Regions from separate parts of the Bradyrhizobium sp. I1.14.4 genome, predicted to be linked through region 1. Evidence: predicted binding sites of a transcription regulator. Region 1 holds the regulator's gene; the other holds the start of a gene.
What was found. The regulator PhoB, encoded in region 1, activates phosphate uptake and scavenging genes when phosphate is short. The targets are predictions, from matches to a motif close to TGTCATNNANCTGTCAT.
Positions count from the first base shown of each region.

Region 1 (10,214 bases):
CCCGCGTCGGAATCTGCTCCGAGCGCAGGAAATATTCGTGGGCCGCCTCTTCCAGGCCGCCGCCGTCGAGCGCGACCAGCCCCTGGTAGCGGCTGGTGTTCGAGCCCTGATCGATCGTCATCGCAAGGTGGCCCTTGCCGAGCAGCTCACCCGAGGTCTGCCCCTCGTTGAGACGCGCCACGTCATAGCGCGCATAGGCACGCAGCCGGTCGGGCGCCTGAAAATCAACGATCAGCAGCGAGACCGGACCTTCGGTCCGGGTCTGCAGGATGAAACGGCCCTCGAACTTGACAGACGAGCCGAGCAGCGTGGTGAGCACGATGGCCTCACCGAGCAGCTTGCCGACCGCCGGCGGATAATCGTGCTTGTGCAGGATCTCGTCGAGCGCGGGGCCGAGCCGGGTCAGCCGGCCGCGCAAGTCCAGCGCGCCGACCTCGAAGGCCAGCACGGCATCGTCGACAGGAACCGCCGACGGCGCGCGAATGGGCGTCTCGGCCTGGATTTTGATGTCGGGGGATTGTGAAACCATGGCGCTCTATCTGGGGTCTCGGACCATGAAATAAAGGGGTTCACTCAAACGCGAATTCGTCGTCCCTGCCTTGTGCGCAATTGCGCACTGGAGCAGAGACCCATAACCACCACTGTCAGTCGATGTAGCCGGCTGTGGCCGCAGCCCTCACAACAATTGACGGCGGTGGTTTTGGGTCCCGGGTCGCGCTACGCTTGCCCGGGACGACAGCGTTGGTGCTTACGCGACCGCGTCGAAACACCACGCCAGAATGCCCTTCTGCGCATGCAGGCGATTTTCCGCCTCGTCGAACACCACGGATTGCGGCCCGTCGATCACCTCGTCGGTGACCTCCTCGCCGCGATGCGCGGGCAGGCAGTGCATGAAGAGTGCGTCCGGCTTGGCAAGCGACATCAGCTTGGCATTGACCTGATAGGGCCGCAGCACATTGTGGCGGTGCTCGCCCTCCTTGTCACCCATCGACACCCAGGTGTCGGTGACGACGCAATCGGCGCCGCGCACGGCCGCTTCCGGGTCGGTGCCGAGCATGATCGAAGCGCCGGTCGCCTTGATCCAGTCGCGTATCGGCTTCTTCGGCGAGAGCTCGGGAGGCGTCGCGATGTTGAGGTTGAACTTGAAGCGCTCGGCGGCGTGGGCCCAGGAAGCCAGCACGTTGTTGTCGTCGCCGGTCCAGGCCACCGTCTTACCCTCGATCGAGCCGCGATTCTCCTCATAGGTCATGAGGTCGGCCATCACCTGGCAGGGATGCGAACGCCGGGTCAGGCCATTGATGACGGGCACGGTGGCGTGGGCTGCGAGCTCGAGCAGCGCGTCATGATTGAGGATGCGGATCATGATCGCATCGACATAGCGCGACAGCACGCGCGCGGTGTCGGCGATGGTCTCGCCGCGGCCGAGCTGCATCTCGGCGCCGGTCAGCATGATGGATTCACCGCCGAGCTGGCGCATGCCGACGTCGAATGACACCCGGGTACGGGTCGACGGGCGCTCGAAGATCATCGCCAGCGTCTTGCCTTCGAGCGGCTTCCTGCCCTTCTCATGTGCCTTCAGCTTCGCCTTCATGGCGGCTCCGGCGGAGAGCATGTTGCGCAGTTCGGCGAGCGGCAGCTCGTTGATATCGAGGAAGTGACGGACCTGCTTGCTCATCACCCTGCCGCCTTCTTCGGCAGCGCCGCCGATAGCACGGAGCAGGCGCGCTCGAGCGAGACGATCGACTGGTCGATCTCGGCCTCGGTGACAATCAGGGGCGCGAGGAACCGCACCACATTGTCGCCGGCGCCGACAGTGAGCAGCTTCTCGTTGCGCAGCGCGGCGACCAGGTCGCCCGACGGCACCACGGCCTTGACGCCGATCAACAGGCCCTCGCCGCGCACCTCCGATAGCACGCCGGGATAGCGGTCGACGACGGAAGCGAGCTTCTGCTTGAGCAGCAGCGACATCTTCTGCACGTGGTCGAAGAAACCGGGCTTGAGCATGACGTCGAGCACGGCATTGGCGGCCGCGACCGCGAGCGGATTGCCGCCGAAGGTCGAGCCGTGCGAGCCCGGCGCCATGCCGGCCGCTGCCTGCGCGGTCGCCAGCACCGCCCCGATCGGGAAGCCGCCGCCGAGCGCCTTCGCCAGCGACATCACGTCCGGCGTGACACCCGTGCGCTTGTAGGCAAACAATTCGCCGGTGCGGCCCATGCCGGTCTGCACCTCGTCGAATGCGAGCAGCAGGCCATGCTCGTCGCAAAGCGCGCGCAATGCCTTGAAGAAGGCCTGCGGCGCCGAACGCACGCCGCCCTCGCCCTGCACCGGCTCGATCAGGATGCCGGCGGTGTGCGGGCCGATCGCCTTCTTCACCGCCTCGATATCGCCATGCGGCACCTGGTCGAAGCCGTCCATCGGCGGACCGAAGCCTTCGAGATATTTCGCCGCACCGGTCGCAGCGAGCGTACCCAGCGTGCGGCCGTGGAAGGCGCCTTCGAAGGTGATGATGCGGTAGCGCTCGGGATGGCCCTTGGAGAAGTGATAGTGGCGGACCAGCTTGATCACGCCCTCCATCGCTTCCGCGCCGGAATTGCAGAAGAACACGAAGTCGGCAAAGCTCTGCTCGCACAGCCGCGCGGCGAGCACCTCGCCGTCCGGGCTCTTGAACAGGTTCGACATGTGCCAGAGCTTGGTCGCCTGCTCCTGCAGCGCCTTGACCAGATGCGGATGCGCATGCCCGAGCGCGTTCACCGCGACGCCCGAGGTGAAATCGAGATAGCGATCGCCGTTGGTTGCGATCAGCCAGGCGCCCTCACCGCGCTCGAAGCCCAGATCGACCCTGGCGAAGACGGGGAGCAGATGCGACGAGGCACTGTTGGTCATGGCGTTCACTGACGGTTTGAAGCCAACAAATTGCCGCGCGCCTTGACGCCAGCGCAGCAACAGCCAGCTTCGGAAAACAAAACGTGCCGCCTTTGCGGGCGGCACGTGCCAAACATTCTATGCTGCGGCCAGTAACTGTCAATCGCCAGAAGCCGGCCTTTGCCGGTCTTCCTGCAATGCGAAACGAGCGCAATCCGGAGCATTCCGGTGCGGTGGAAAAGCCTCACCGCAATGCTTAACTTTGTGGGAACATGTGGACGCACGGCCGCGGACTCTTGCGCCAGAGTCACGCCATATTGTAGCGTTTGGCCTGTCGGGTACGACATCTCGTGCGGCAGTACTGGACCCTCTAAGTAGCCTTCGTGTCTCACGTAAACGTTCGGGCGCAAGACCGCGCCCGGCGAGGGCTAAGGGATTCTGGCCGCTGGGATTTTTATCCAGATTGGCTCGCAGCGCCCGCTCCAATGACTGGCCGGCGCTCCGCGAAAGGAAGAATGCGATGACTGTATTGACCTGGTCCGACGATCGCGTCGAACAGCTGAAGAAGCTCTGGGAATCCGGCCTCTCGGCCAGCCAGATCGCCGCGGAACTTGGCAATGTGACGCGAAACGCCGTGATCGGCAAAGTACATCGGCTTGGCCTCTCCGGCCGCGCCAAGGCTCCCTCCACGGCCGCGCCACGGCAGCGCAAGGCCCGCCCCGCCCAGCACATGATGCGGGTGGCGCGCCCTGTTTCGCGCGGCAACACGGCGCTCGCGCACGCCTTCGAGGTCGAGATGGAGTCCGATCCGATCTCCTACGATAATGTGGTGCCGATGAGCCAACGGCTGTCACTGCTCGAGCTCAACGAAGCCACCTGCCACTGGCCGGTCGGCGATCCATCGAGCCCGGAATTCTTCTTCTGCGGCGGCAAGGCGCTCGCCGGCCTGCCCTATTGCGCGCATCACTCGCGCGTTGCCTACCAGCCCGCCGCCGACCGCCGCCGGCCGTCGGCGAAGCCACAAATCAAGTAGCACTCGGGAAACAAGCCTGGACTGCACGAAAGAAATCCCCGCGAAAGCGGGGATTTTTTGTTGATGCCGTCACTGCGGGGAGCTCGCGACAAAATTGCAGAGCAATTTGCGCTGAAGCGACGAAGCAATGACGGAACCAAGGGTCCAGACCCAGAGTGCGATTGCATACCGGGCCAGGAGACTGCGATTGTTTGGGGCCGTTACGGCTGCGGCTCGGCCTTTGCAAACCGGTCGTCGAGCGCGTAGCCGGCGCCGCGCACGGTGCGGATCGGATCCTGCTCGCGGCCCGGATTGAGCAGCTTGCGCAGGCGGCCGATATGCACGTCGACGGTGCGCTCATCGATATAGATGTCGCGGCCCCAGACGCTGTCGAGCAGTTGCTCGCGGCTGAACACGCGGCCGGGATGCTCGAGGAAGAATTCGAGCAGGCGATACTCGGTCGGCCCGAGATCGATCGGGCGGCCCGAGCGCGCCACGCGGCGCTTCTCGCGGTCCAGCTCGATGTCGCCATAGGTCAGCACGGTCGCAAGCCGCTCCGGGCTCGCGCGGCGCAACAGGCCCTTCACCCGCGCCAGCAGCTCTGGTACCGAGAACGGCTTGACGATGTAGTCGTCGGCGCCGGTGGCAAGCCCGCGCACGCGCTCGCTCTCCTCGCCGCGCGCGGTCAGCATGATGATCGGAAGCTGCTTGGTCTCGGGCCGCGCCCGCAGGCGGCGGCACAGCTCGATGCCGGACAGGCCCGGCAGCATCCAGTCGAGCACCACGAGGTCGGGAATGCGCTCCTTCAGCCTTGTGTCGGCATCGTCGCCGCGCCCCACGGTCTCGACATCGTAGCCTTCCGCATCGAGGTTGTAGCGCAACAGCGTCGTCAGCGCTTCCTCGTCTTCGACTACCAGAATGCGTGCGCTCATCGGTTTAAGTTCTTTCTGTGTGGTGATCCGTTGCCCAGACGCAAACCGAAACGCTTACTTCCTTCAGCAAGGTCCCCGCGAAAGCCTTTTGTCGCGAGGACAATCCGGTTCCGCACGTGCGGATCATGCCCTAGTTGCCCGGCACCGTGGTGGCAAAAGTGGTCATGTCGCCCTTCGGGCGCTTGTCGGTGATCTGCTGGCCCTCGATCATGTAGAACACGGTCTCGGCGATGTTGGTGGCGTGATCGCCGATCCGCTCAATGTTCTTGGCGCAGAACATCAGATGGATGCAGAACGAGATGTTGCGCGGATCCTCCATCATGTAGGTGAGCAGTTCGCGGAACAGCGAGGTGCAGATCGCATCGACTTCCTCGTCGCCCTTCCAGACGTTCATCGCAGCCGGCAGATCGTGCGCGGCATAGGCGTCGAGCACCGACTTGACCTGCGACAGCACGAGGTCGGTCATGTGCTCGAGGCCGCGGATCAGCTTCAGCGGCTGGAAGTCGCTCTCCAGTGCTGCGACGCGCTTGCCCATGTTCTTGGCGAGGTCGCCGATCCGCTCGAGGTCGGTGGCCACGCGCATCGCACTGACGATCTCGCGCAGGTCGATCGCCATCGGCTGGCGGCGCGCGATCGTCAGCACCGCGCGCTCTTCGATGAGGCGCTGCAAATTGTCGATCTCGATGTCGGCGGCGACCACGCGCTTGCCCAGCGCGACGTCGCGACGGATCAGCGCGTCGACCGACTCGGTGATCATCCGCTCGACGAGGCCGCCCATCTCGGCGACCAGGCGGGTCAACTCCTGCAGATCGCTATCGAATGCCTTGGCGGTATGTTCAGAAGCCATCGCTTGTCTCCCCTCAATCATGATCCCGGGGATCATGATTTCGTTGTCCTCAATTTAGCATGATCTGATCGGAAAACCGGTTTCCACTTTTCCGGATCATGCGCCGGTCAGCCGAACCGGCCGGTGATGTAGTCCTGGGTGCGCCGATCGCTCGGTGAGGTGAATATCTTGTTGGTGTCGTCGAATTCGATCAGCTCGCCGAGATACATGAAGGCCGTCTTGTCGGAGACGCGCGCCGCCTGTTGCATGTTGTGGGTGACGATCGCGATCGTGTAGTCCTCGGACAGTTCCTGGATCAGCTCCTCGACCTTGGCGGTCGAGATCGGGTCGAGCGCCGAGCACGGCTCGTCGAACAGGATCACCTCGGGACGCACCGCGACGGTGCGCGCGATGCACAGGCGCTGCTGCTGGCCGCCGGAGAGCGAGAGGCCGGAGGCGTTCAGCTTGTCCTTGACCTCGTTCCACAGCGCGCCGCCGCGCAGCGCCTTCTCGACCCTGTCGTCCATCTCGGACTTCGAGATCTTCTCGTAGAGGCGGATGCCGAAGGCGATATTCTCGTAGATCGTCATCGGGAACGGCGTCGGCTTCTGGAACACCATGCCGACCCGCGCACGCAGCAAATTGAGGTCGAGCTTGGGATCGAGAATGTTGGTCTGGTCCAGCATCAGCTGGCCGACCGCGCGCTGGCCCGGATAGAGGTCATACATCCGGTTGAAGATGCGCAGCAGGGTCGACTTGCCGCAACCGGACGGGCCGATGAACGCCGTGACGCGGTTGGTGCCGAGCGTCAGGTTGATGTTCTTCAGCGCGTGGTGCTCGCCATAATAGAAGTTGAGGTTGCGCACCGTGACTTTCGGGGGCGCGTCCGGAAGCGGAACCTGGGGAACGTGGCCCGCGGCAGTCATGGAGACAGAAAGCTCGGTCATTTTGCGGCCCTTTCGGCACCAAGGATACGCGCGCCGATATTCAGCGCGAGCACGGTGAATGTGATGAGCAGCGCGCCGCTCCACGCCAGCTCTTTCCAATAGGCGTAGGGGCTCTGCACGAAGTTGTTGATGGTCACCGGCAGGTTGGCCATCGTCTTGGTCAAATCCCAGCTGAAGAACTGGTTCGACAGCGCGGTGAACAGCAGCGGCGCGGTTTCGCCGGCGACACGGGCGGTCGCCAGCAGCACGCCGGTGATCAGACCCGATCGGGCCGCACGATAAGCGATCCGCTTGATGACCAGCGAACGCGGCAGGCCGAGCGCCGAGGCCGCCTCGCGCAGCGGATTGGGCACCAGCAGCAGCATGTCCTCGGTGGTGCGCAGCACGACCGGGATCACGATCACGGCGAGCGCCAGCGCACCGGCGATCGCCGAGAAGCCGCGCATCGGCACCACGACCGCACCATAGATGAACAGGCCGATGATGATCGAAGGCGCGCTGAGCAGGATGTCGTTGATGAAGCGGATCACCGAGGTGAGCTTGTCGTGCTTGCCGTACTCGGCGAGGTAGGTGCCGGCGAACAGGCCGAGCGGCGCGCCGATGCCGACGCCGATCACCGTCATGATGATCGAGCCGACGATGGCGTTGAGAAGGCCGCCGTCGGTCGATCCGGGCGGCGGGGTGTTCTGGGTGAACAGCTGCACGCTCAGCCCGGCAAGGCCGTTATAGACCAGCGTGATCAGGATCAGCGCCAGCCAGGTGACGCCGAACGCCGCCGCCGCGAAGCAGAGCGCGCGGATGATGATGTCGTAGCGGCGACGCGATTTGTAGATCGGATTCATGACGTCACTTCCCCGCCTTCGTTTCCAACCGCATCAACATCAAGCGCGCCGCGGCGAGCACGAAGAAGGTCAGCACGAACAGCAGCAGGCCGAGCAGGATCAGGCCGGACTGGTGCAGGCCGTCGCTCTCGGCAAATTCGGAGGCGATCGCCGCCGAGATCGTGGTTCCCGGCGCAAATATCGACGACGAAATGCGGAACGAGTTGCCGATGATGAAGGTGACCGCCATGGTCTCGCCGAGTGCGCGGCCGAGCGCCAGCATGATGCCGCCGATCACGCCGACCCGGGTGTAGGGGATCACCACGCTGCGGACCACTTCCCAGGTGGTGCAGCCCATGCCGTAGGCGGCCTCCTTCAGCACTGGCGGGACGGTCTTGAACACGTCGACCGAGATCGCGGTGATGAAGGGCAGCACCATGATGGCGAGGATCAGCGCCGCGTTGAAAAGGCTGAGATAGGACGGCGGGCCTCCGAACACCGCGCCGAGCACCGGCACGCCCTCGAAGATCCTGATCATGAAGGGCTGGAAGGTGTTCGCAAGGAACGGGCCGAGGACGAAGAAACCCCACATGCCATAGATGATTGACGGGATGCCGGCGAGCAGCTCGATCGCGATGCCGATCGGGCGCCGCAGCATTTGCGGGCATAGCTCGGTGAGGAAGATGGCAATGCCGAGGCCAACCGGAATCGCGATCATCATCGCGATGATCGACGTGATCAGGGTGCCGTAGATCGGGCCGAGCGCGCCGAGCACCGGCGGATCAGCCGAGGGCGCCCAGCGCTGCGTCCAGAGGAAGGCAAAGCCGTATTCCTTCATCGCCGGCCAAGCGCCGACAATCAGCGACAGAATGATGCCGCCGAGGATCAACAGAACCGAAATCGCCGAGATGCGTGTGATCCAATAGAAGGTGAGATCACCCAGCTTGAAGGCGCTGAGGGCCTTGGCGCGATCGTAAGGTCCCGCGGCTTCCATTACATCGCTCTGAACAGCCATGTCTGCCACGCCAATTCCCTCTTTACTATGTGAAAGCCACGCAAACCGCCACGCCCCCGAAGCGATCCTTACTGACGCATTTGGCCGGGCGTCGTTCCGGCTTGCGCCCCCGGGGCGCGAACCCCGGGCCACGCCCGCGTTTCTTGCCGCGGTGGCGGAACCCGGGTCTCGATCGCTCTGCCTGTGCCGCCCTTGAGAGGCGGCACAGGCTTTGTTCGAAGCGTCAGGCTTAGCTCTTGATGTCCGAGGACCAGGTCTTCTCGATCAGCTTGACGACCGACTCCGGCATCGGGATGTAGTCGAGCTCTTCGGCCGCCTTGCCACCCTTCTCGAAGGCGTACTTGAAGAACTTGAGGGCTTCCTGCGAGGCCGCCTTGTCGGTCGAATCCTTGTGCATCAGGATGAAGGTCGCCGCGGTGATCGGCCAGGAGGCATCGCCCGGCTGGTCGGTCAGGATCACGTAGTAGCCGGGGGCCTTGGACCAGTCGGCATTCGACGCAGCTGCCTGGAAGGCGGCGATGGTCGGCTGCACGGTCTTGCCGGCCTTGTTGACCAGCGCGGTGTAGGTCAGCTTGTTCTGCTTGGCATAAGCGTATTCGACATAGCCGATCGCGTTCTTGGTCTGGCTGATGTTGCCGGCGACGCCTTCGTTGCCCTTGGCGCCGACGCCGACCGGCCACTCGACCGCGGTGCCGGAACCGACCTTGGACTTCCAGTCGGCGTTCGACTTGGCGAGGTAGTCGGTGAAGTTGAAGGTGGTGCCCGAACCGTCCGAACGACGCACGACGGTGATCGCGTCGGCCGGCAGGGTCAGCTTCGGATTGAGCTTGGCGATCGCCGCGTCATTCCACTTGGTGATCTTGCCGAGATAGATGTCGCCGAGCACTTCGCCGGAGAGCACGAGATCGCCCGACTTGACGCCTTCGACGTTCACGACCGGAACGATCGCGCCCATCACCATCGGCCACTGGACGAGGCCGTCCTTCTCGAGCTGCTCGGCCTTGAGCGGCGCGTCGGTGGCGCCGAAGGTCACGGTCTTGGCCTGGATCTGCTTGATGCCGGCGCCGGAGCCGATCGACTGGTAGTTCAGACCGTTGCCGGTGTCCTTTTTGTAGGCGTCAGCCCACTTCGAATAAATCGGGAACGGAAACGTCGCGCCCGCGCCGGTAATATCGGCAGCGAAGGCCGACGTCGAAGCGGCGACCATGCCGGCAGCGACGATTGCTTTGATGAAATTCATGGGTGGTCTCCATCCTTGTGAGCGAAGCGCCGAATGCGCCCGATTGCGCTCACGCCGGTCCATCTAGGAGCGGTCGGTGCTGCTTTTACGAAGGTTGGATGACAGTTGGATGACAGAGCCAAGCAGCTGAAAATGCTTAGCTTTGGGTCGGCAATGGGGTCTTCGGCCGGGGAAAACAGGCGGTAAAAGTCGCGCCATTCTTCGGCACGCTCTCGATCAAAAGGCGCCCGCGGTGACGGTTAAGAATATGTTTCACCAACGATAATCCGAGGCCCGTTCCGCCCTGATTACGGCTATCGCCGACATCCACCCGGTAGAAGCGCTCGGTCAGCCGCGGCAGGTGCTCCGGGGCGATGCCGGGGCCGAAATCCCGTACCATGACACGGATTTCGGGGCTGCCCTCGCCCGATGCGGCCGAAGCGGCCTGATTCAGCGACACTATGACGCGGCCCCCCGAGGCGCCGTATTTGAGGGCGTTCTCGATCAGGTTCTCGAACAGCCGCAGCAGTTCCTCGCGGTCGCCGGCGATGGTGACCGGGGTCAGCGGCAGGTCGACATC
Region 1 is NZ_JBNDLA010000011.1:54,743-64,956, forward strand. It holds gene ABIB78_RS22360 (Hsp33 family molecular chaperone) at 1-529, opposite strand, end outside; gene argF (ornithine carbamoyltransferase) at 749-1,675, opposite strand; gene ABIB78_RS22370 (aspartate aminotransferase family protein) at 1,675-2,883, opposite strand; gene ABIB78_RS22375 (GcrA family cell cycle regulator) at 3,383-3,895, shown strand; gene phoB (phosphate regulon transcriptional regulator PhoB) at 4,096-4,806, opposite strand; gene phoU (phosphate signaling complex protein PhoU) at 4,937-5,653, opposite strand; gene pstB (phosphate ABC transporter ATP-binding protein PstB) at 5,761-6,579, opposite strand; gene pstA (phosphate ABC transporter permease PstA) at 6,576-7,421, opposite strand; gene pstC (phosphate ABC transporter permease subunit PstC) at 7,426-8,415, opposite strand; gene pstS (phosphate ABC transporter substrate-binding protein PstS) at 8,645-9,655, opposite strand; gene ABIB78_RS22410 (ATP-binding protein) at 9,792-10,214, opposite strand, start outside.

Region 2 (6,410 bases), on a different contig from region 1:
CTATGGTTTTTCGGCGCTCGGGCATTTGCCGCAGCTCTTCGCGCTCGCGACCGTCTTCGTACTGGCGACGAGCTTCCTGGGACAGGCGATCGGCGCCTGGTTCACGCGACCGGAAAACGCCACCATCCTGCTGCTGGCCACCAGCCTGCCGCAGTTCTTCACCGCCGGTTTCGCATGGCCGCGCGAGGCAATTCCCGCCGCAGCCACCGCACTGGGACGGCTGTTTCCGGCCGACTCCGCCATCGATGGGATCGTGCGCATCAACCAGCTGGGCGCCAGCATCTGGGAGGTCGGACACGACTGGCTCTGGCTGTGGTGTCTTGCAATCGGCTATTTCGCACTTGCCGTCGTCTCCGCGCTGCTGCTCAAGGGAGGACGGCAACATGCCCAAGAATATGCCCAAGGCTAGGCGCATCGCCATGATTGCGGTTCCGCTGGTGCTCGTCGCGGGCGCGCTGATCTATTCCGAGAACCGCGCCAGGTCGGCGCCCGCGATCGTCGGCGTCGTACGGTCGACCGAGGTCCGGATCGAGCCGGAAGTGAACGGCCAGCTGCTGTCGATCGCAGTGGGGAAAGGTGCCCAGGTACGCGCCGGCGATGTCCTCGCCAGGCTCTCCGCAGTTGAACTGACCGCGCAGGCCGACCAGGCGCGGGCTGCGCTCGCCTCCGCGGTGGCGAGCCGCAACAATGTCTATGCCGGCGTTCGCCGCGAGCAGGTCGATTCGCTGAAGGCGGCAATCTCCAAGGCCAACTCGCGCCTCGAATATGTGGAGACCCAGCTCAAGAGGATCAGCACATTGGCGAGCCAGAGCTTTGAAACACAGCAGGCACTGGATCAGGCCGAGAATGACGTCGCCGCGGCACGCGCCGGCGAGGCGGCGGCCCAGGCGAACTACGACGCCGCGGTGGCGGGTCCGACCAAGGAGGAACGGGCCATCGCCGACGCGCAGGTGCAGGCCGCCGCGGCCGCCGTCACGGTGCTCGAGCGCCGGCTCGACAAGATGGTCCTGCGTGCGCCGGTCGACGGCATGGTCAGCGTCGTTGCCGCGGAGGTAGGCGAGAACATTCGCGCAGGTCAGCCGATTCTCGCGATCGAGGCCGCCGGCAAGCAATGGCTCTCGTTCAACGTACGCGAGGACCATCTCAACGGTCTTGCCATCGGAAAGACCGTGAACGTGATACGGAATGCGGCGGGCGGCGCGACCAAGGCGCAGGTCAGCGAGCTGCGGCCGCTTGGGGTCTTCGCCACCTGGCAGGCCGAGCGCGTGATCGGCGATCATGATCGCAATACGCTGCGTCTGCGCCTCGACCCTGAGGCCACAGCTGGTCTCGAGCCCGGCATGACCGTCCAGATCGAACATTAAAGGGCGCGACGCTCGGTCGCCGCCCCGGGGCATCTTGGAGGCTTTTGTCGGCCCGCTCCGCCTAACGGTCATCCGACTGTCAGCAGATTGCGACAAGAAGACAACAGCGTCGGCCTTTTTCGGATCGACGCTTCCGGGCATTCGGCCCGATACGACACAAGAGAGGGAGGCTTGACCGTGAAGCACATTCGTTCACGACGGAAGGGACATGTTGCAGCGATGCTGCTCGGTGCGGCGGCCTTGGCGGTCCACCTGCCGTCGATGGCATCAGCGCAAACCGGCTCGGCGCCGGCCGGCGCCAAGCCCTTCCTGACCGTCGACGGAAAGCAGCCACTTGTGATAGGGCATCGCGGCGTGCCGGGCCTGGTGCCCGAGGAGACCGAGGCATCGTACGAGCTGGCCGCCGATCTCGGAACGGACGCGCTCGAAGAGGACCTGCACCTGACCAAGGATTGCGTGCTGGTGGCACGTCACAATCCTTGGCTGAGCGACAACACCAACGTTGCCGAGGTGGCGAAGACCAATGCCGCGGTTGCGGCCCGCAAGCGCACGGTGCCGGGCGTTCTCGTCAAGGTGAAATGGGCGCAAACTCCCGCCGGCGGGCCGGCTGCATACCCCACCGACCTCGTTGATCCGGCCGACCCAAAATCGGTGCTGAAAGCGCTGATCGTCGACGGCGACGACCATACCAATGATTGGTCGATCACGGATTTCACCATGGCCGAGCTGAAGACCTGGATCGCCGGCACCACCTATGATGCGGCCAATGAGCGACCCAAGCTGTTCAACGGCAAGTTTCCGATCGTCAGTTTCCAGGAAATCATCGATATCGCCAAGGCCAAGAGCAAGGCGACGGGACGTTCGATCGCGGTCTATCCCGAAACCAAGAATCCGACCTGGAACAATGCCCAGGCCATCGCCAACGGCTGCGGCGCGCCCGGCAGCCACCCGCTCGAGGATGCCCTGATCAAGATCATCAACGACAACGGCCTCAACGCGAAGGACGCTCCCATCATCGTGCAGAGCTTTGAGCCCGGCAGCCTGAAATATATGCGCAGCCGCGGATTGGAAACGCGGCAGGTCCAGCTCATCGACGGCAACGGCGTCGACTTCAAGACCGGCAAGGTCCTGCTCAACAACATCGCCAATTCCCGTCCGTACGACTGGACGGTTGCCGGTGACTCCCGCACCTTCGATGCGATGCTGACACCCGAAGGCCTCGCGGAGATCAAGACCTATGCCGACGGCATCGGTCCGTGGAAGGCCTATATCGTGCCGTTCAAGGTCTCACCCTGGAAGGACAGCAACGCCGACGGCAAGCCCACCAAGGGATCGACGGCGGAGGCCACAACCCAGGACGCAACCAGCGTCATTGCCGATGCGCACAAGCTCGGCCTGTTCGTGCATGTCTTCACGTTCCGGAACGAGAAGAAATACCTGGCCGCCGACTATCGCGGCGATCCCAGCCTGGAATATCTGAAATTTTTCCGTCTCGGCGTGGATGGGGTTTTCACGGATTTCACCCACACCGGTATTGCCGCCCGCGCCAGCTATCTGCGTGAACTGGGCTGGTGACGCCGGCGACGCAAAACGAGCCGGGCGCAGGCTTGCGCAAGCCGGATTTCGTGCTCGGCATAACAAGGCGAGCCCGGCATCGCCGGGCGCGCTTGCATCACTTCTGGAAAACCCGCAGCGTTGCGATCTGGAACGGACGCAGCGACAAACGACAGCCCCGCGCTGCCGTCGGCAAGGCCTCGATGCGGTCTTCCAGCGTGTTGCTCATCCACACCGACGATATGTCGACGCCGAAATCGAGCATCGCGGCGGCGCGAACGCCTGCGCTCTCATAGAGCCGCACCACCCAGCCTTCGCCGCCCTCAGCGGGCTTGATCGTATCGACGACCACGTTGGCCGGCGACGCCGTCAGGAACGAGTGTCGCAACGGCGCGGGCCGGCCTCCCCCGGTCCAGAGCATCGGACGCTCAAAACACAAGGCGCGCCCGACCGTGTCGGCGGCACGCCAATCGCCTTGATGGGGATAGATCGCATAGCGCATCCGGTGACGCCCGATATCGGCCTGCGGATCAGGCAACTCTGCGCCGCGCAGCAGCGTCAGCGCGAGCTGGTTGCCGAAGGCCGAATAGCCATGACGGCAATCGCTGAACAATGACACGCCGAAATCCGGCTCGGCCATATCGGCCCAGCGATGACCCGGCACTTCGTACCTGGCCGCATCGGCATCCGTATTGGCATGCGTCGGCCGCTCGGTTGCGCCGAACATGGTCTCATAGGTGACGTTCGATGCCCGGCAGGCCACGGGGAACATGACCTTCAGCGTCGTCTTGCGCTCCTGCCAATCGACCGTCGTTTCGAATTCGAGATGATCCGCGCCGGCATCGAGGCGGATCACCTGGCAGAGCCGGCTGGCGCGTCCGAGCCCGCGCTCGAAGCGCACCTCGCCGCGCAGCCCGCCATCCGACACCACCTCGCAACTCACCTCCCCCGTCACGTCGCGCGCGGTCTCAAGCGCAAATGGATCGATATCCCATGCCTCGAAGTCGAGAGGCCTGTCATCGAGCAGCAGCAGGCGCGCCGCCGATGATGCGAACGTCTCGCGGCCGGTCGGTACATGCAGCAGCGATCGGACGAGTCCAGTGCGGTCAATTCGCGCCTTCAGCCGCGTATTCGACAGCACGAAGCCGTCCGGATCGGCGGAGACGGCAACAACTTCAGCGGTCGTCGTGGTTTCTCCCGCCGCAAACGGCGCGGCGACGACATGGCGCAGCACGCCATCGGGATCGGACGCGATCTCGGCGCGCGCACGGCCCAGCGTGTTGACCGGCGTCCAACCGGCGTCTTCGGAATCGCGCGGCGATTCGGAATCGCACGGCGATTCGGAATCGCACAGCGCCGCCAGCAGGGCTTGCGTGCGGCGCCCGGCTTCCTCCGCCACCCCGGCGAGTTCGACCTCCGCCCGCTCATAGACCTCGCGAATGCTGCTGCCGGGGATGATGTCGTGGAACTGGTTGACCAGCAGCGTACGCCACAGCCCTTCGATCTCCTGCGCGGAGGGCGCCGGTTGCTGCCAGGCGCTCGCAACCGTGGTCACGAATTCGAGTGCCTGAAGGCCAGCCTCGCAGGCGCGGTTGAGGCGCTTGGTCTCGGCCTGCGTGGTGTAGGTGCCGCGGTGATATTCGAGATAGAGCTCGCCTTCGATCGTCGCCAGATCCTGCGCAGACATCGCCAGGCGGTCGAAGAATTCGTCGGCGGTACGGATTTGAATCCGCGGAAGCCCCTGCAGGTCCTTGGTCCGCTGCAACGTTTCGAGCATCGTCTCGTCGGCGCCGCCACCGCCATCGCCATATCCGAACAGATAGAGCGCATCGGGTGATCGATCGGCGTCCTTGTAGTTGGCGGCGTGATAGCGGAGCTCCGCAAGCTGCGCCGATCCGTTGTAGGTGTCCGCCGGCGGGAAATGTGCCAGCACCGTGCTGCCGTCCAGTCCACGCCAATGGAAGCTGTGATGCGGCGGCGAGGTGAACTTGTTCCAAGACAGCTTCTGGGTCAGAAAGCGTGACATCCCCGCCGACTGCATCAGCTGCGGCAGCTGAGCATCGTAGCCGAACACGTCAGGATTCCAGAACACAGTGGAGCGTGCGCCGAACGTTCGCTCGAAATAGCGCTGACCATAGAGGAACTGTCGGCACATCGACTCGCCCCATGGCAGGTTGCAGTCCGGTTCGATCCAGCTGCCGCCTACCGGAATCCATTGACCCGCCTCGGCCTTGGCGCGGATCCGTGCGAACAGATCAGGGTCGTGCTGCTCGATGACGGCATATTGATAGGCCTGCGAGCAGGCGAACTTGAAATCGGGATATCGGTCCATCAACGCGACGGCCGTGGAGAAGCTGCGCTGCGCCTTGCGGCGGGTTTCCGCCAGCGGCCACAGCCACGCGGTGTCGAGATGGGCGTGGCCGATCGCCGACATCTCGTGGGCAATGGTGCCGTTGCGCGCCGCCAGCAAGCCGTTGAGGATCTCCCGCGCTGCCGGCCATGTCGCGCGATCGTCGGGATCGGCGATGTTGCAGACACGGTTGAGATCGTGCAGCAGGCGTCCCGCCCAGGTCCGATCCAGCGCCGGCTGCGCTGTCTCGCCAACGGCTCCGTATGACCTGCTCTTTGTCGTCGGGTCCCGATCGGCCTCGAGCTGACGAAGCACGTCGTAATCAAAATAGAACGCGGAGGCCTCGGGATCGCAGCGGCGCAGCTCGCACGCCGCCAGCGCGTAGGCCTGCGGGTCGCTCCAGAACGCACCGAACAGACCGTTGCAGGCAATTTCCACATGGAAGCCTACGGTCTCCCCACCGCGCGCCGACTGAATGAGCGGCGCGACATGGCGGCCGGGATTCAGCCCCTGCGACGAGCGTCCGTCGAGCCAAAGCAGAGCTTCCGACCGGCTGTCCCAATACAGATCCACGCGCGAGCCGGCCCAGGCCGCCGGCACCTCGGCCACGACCCGCACCCAATAAGTCGCCCATAGCGGCCCCAGCGTCTCGCCCAATGCGACCGGCCGATAATCGAGATCGAGCGCCTCCCCAAGGCTGATTCGCTCGGTGGGACCGGCGAGTTCGAGCGAGGTGACCGGCACGCGGTCGGCACGAGTCTTCTGTTGCAGCCGCTCCGCGAACAGCTCCAACCGGCGCCGCGTGTACTGCGGGTAGCGGCCGCGAATCCGGGCTACCGCGGGATTGCCGCCATCTCGATCCGTTTCATTCATCAGGTTTTTCAGCCATGTGACGAATGAGTACCTAAGCCGAATTCGTTGAGGCTTGATTATGGCAACGGGTCGCTTCGCGGACCTCACCACACCAAGGGTGGAGGCAATATCCAAAACTGTCTTTGCCTGACCCAATCCTTATACCCTGGGCTCGGGTTTTATCCACCTCGCCAGCAAGAAGCGCGCCCGGCAGCAACCGGGCGCGCTTGTCTCTCACGCAACGCGATGTGCGTTAGTCGGTCGAGTACTTGAACTCAGGCATCGCCTTC
Region 2 is NZ_JBNDLA010000003.1:364,702-371,111, forward strand. It holds gene ABIB78_RS08820 (ABC transporter permease) at 1-409, shown strand, start outside; gene ABIB78_RS08825 (HlyD family secretion protein) at 384-1,364, shown strand; gene ABIB78_RS08830 (glycerophosphodiester phosphodiesterase family protein) at 1,542-2,939, shown strand; gene ABIB78_RS08835 (alpha-mannosidase) at 3,037-6,141, opposite strand; gene ABIB78_RS08840 (PRC-barrel domain-containing protein) at 6,374-6,410, opposite strand, start outside.
Region 2: a site for PhoB is predicted at 1,431-1,447, ahead of ABIB78_RS08830 (glycerophosphodiester phosphodiesterase family protein). Genes of this name have one in related genera too.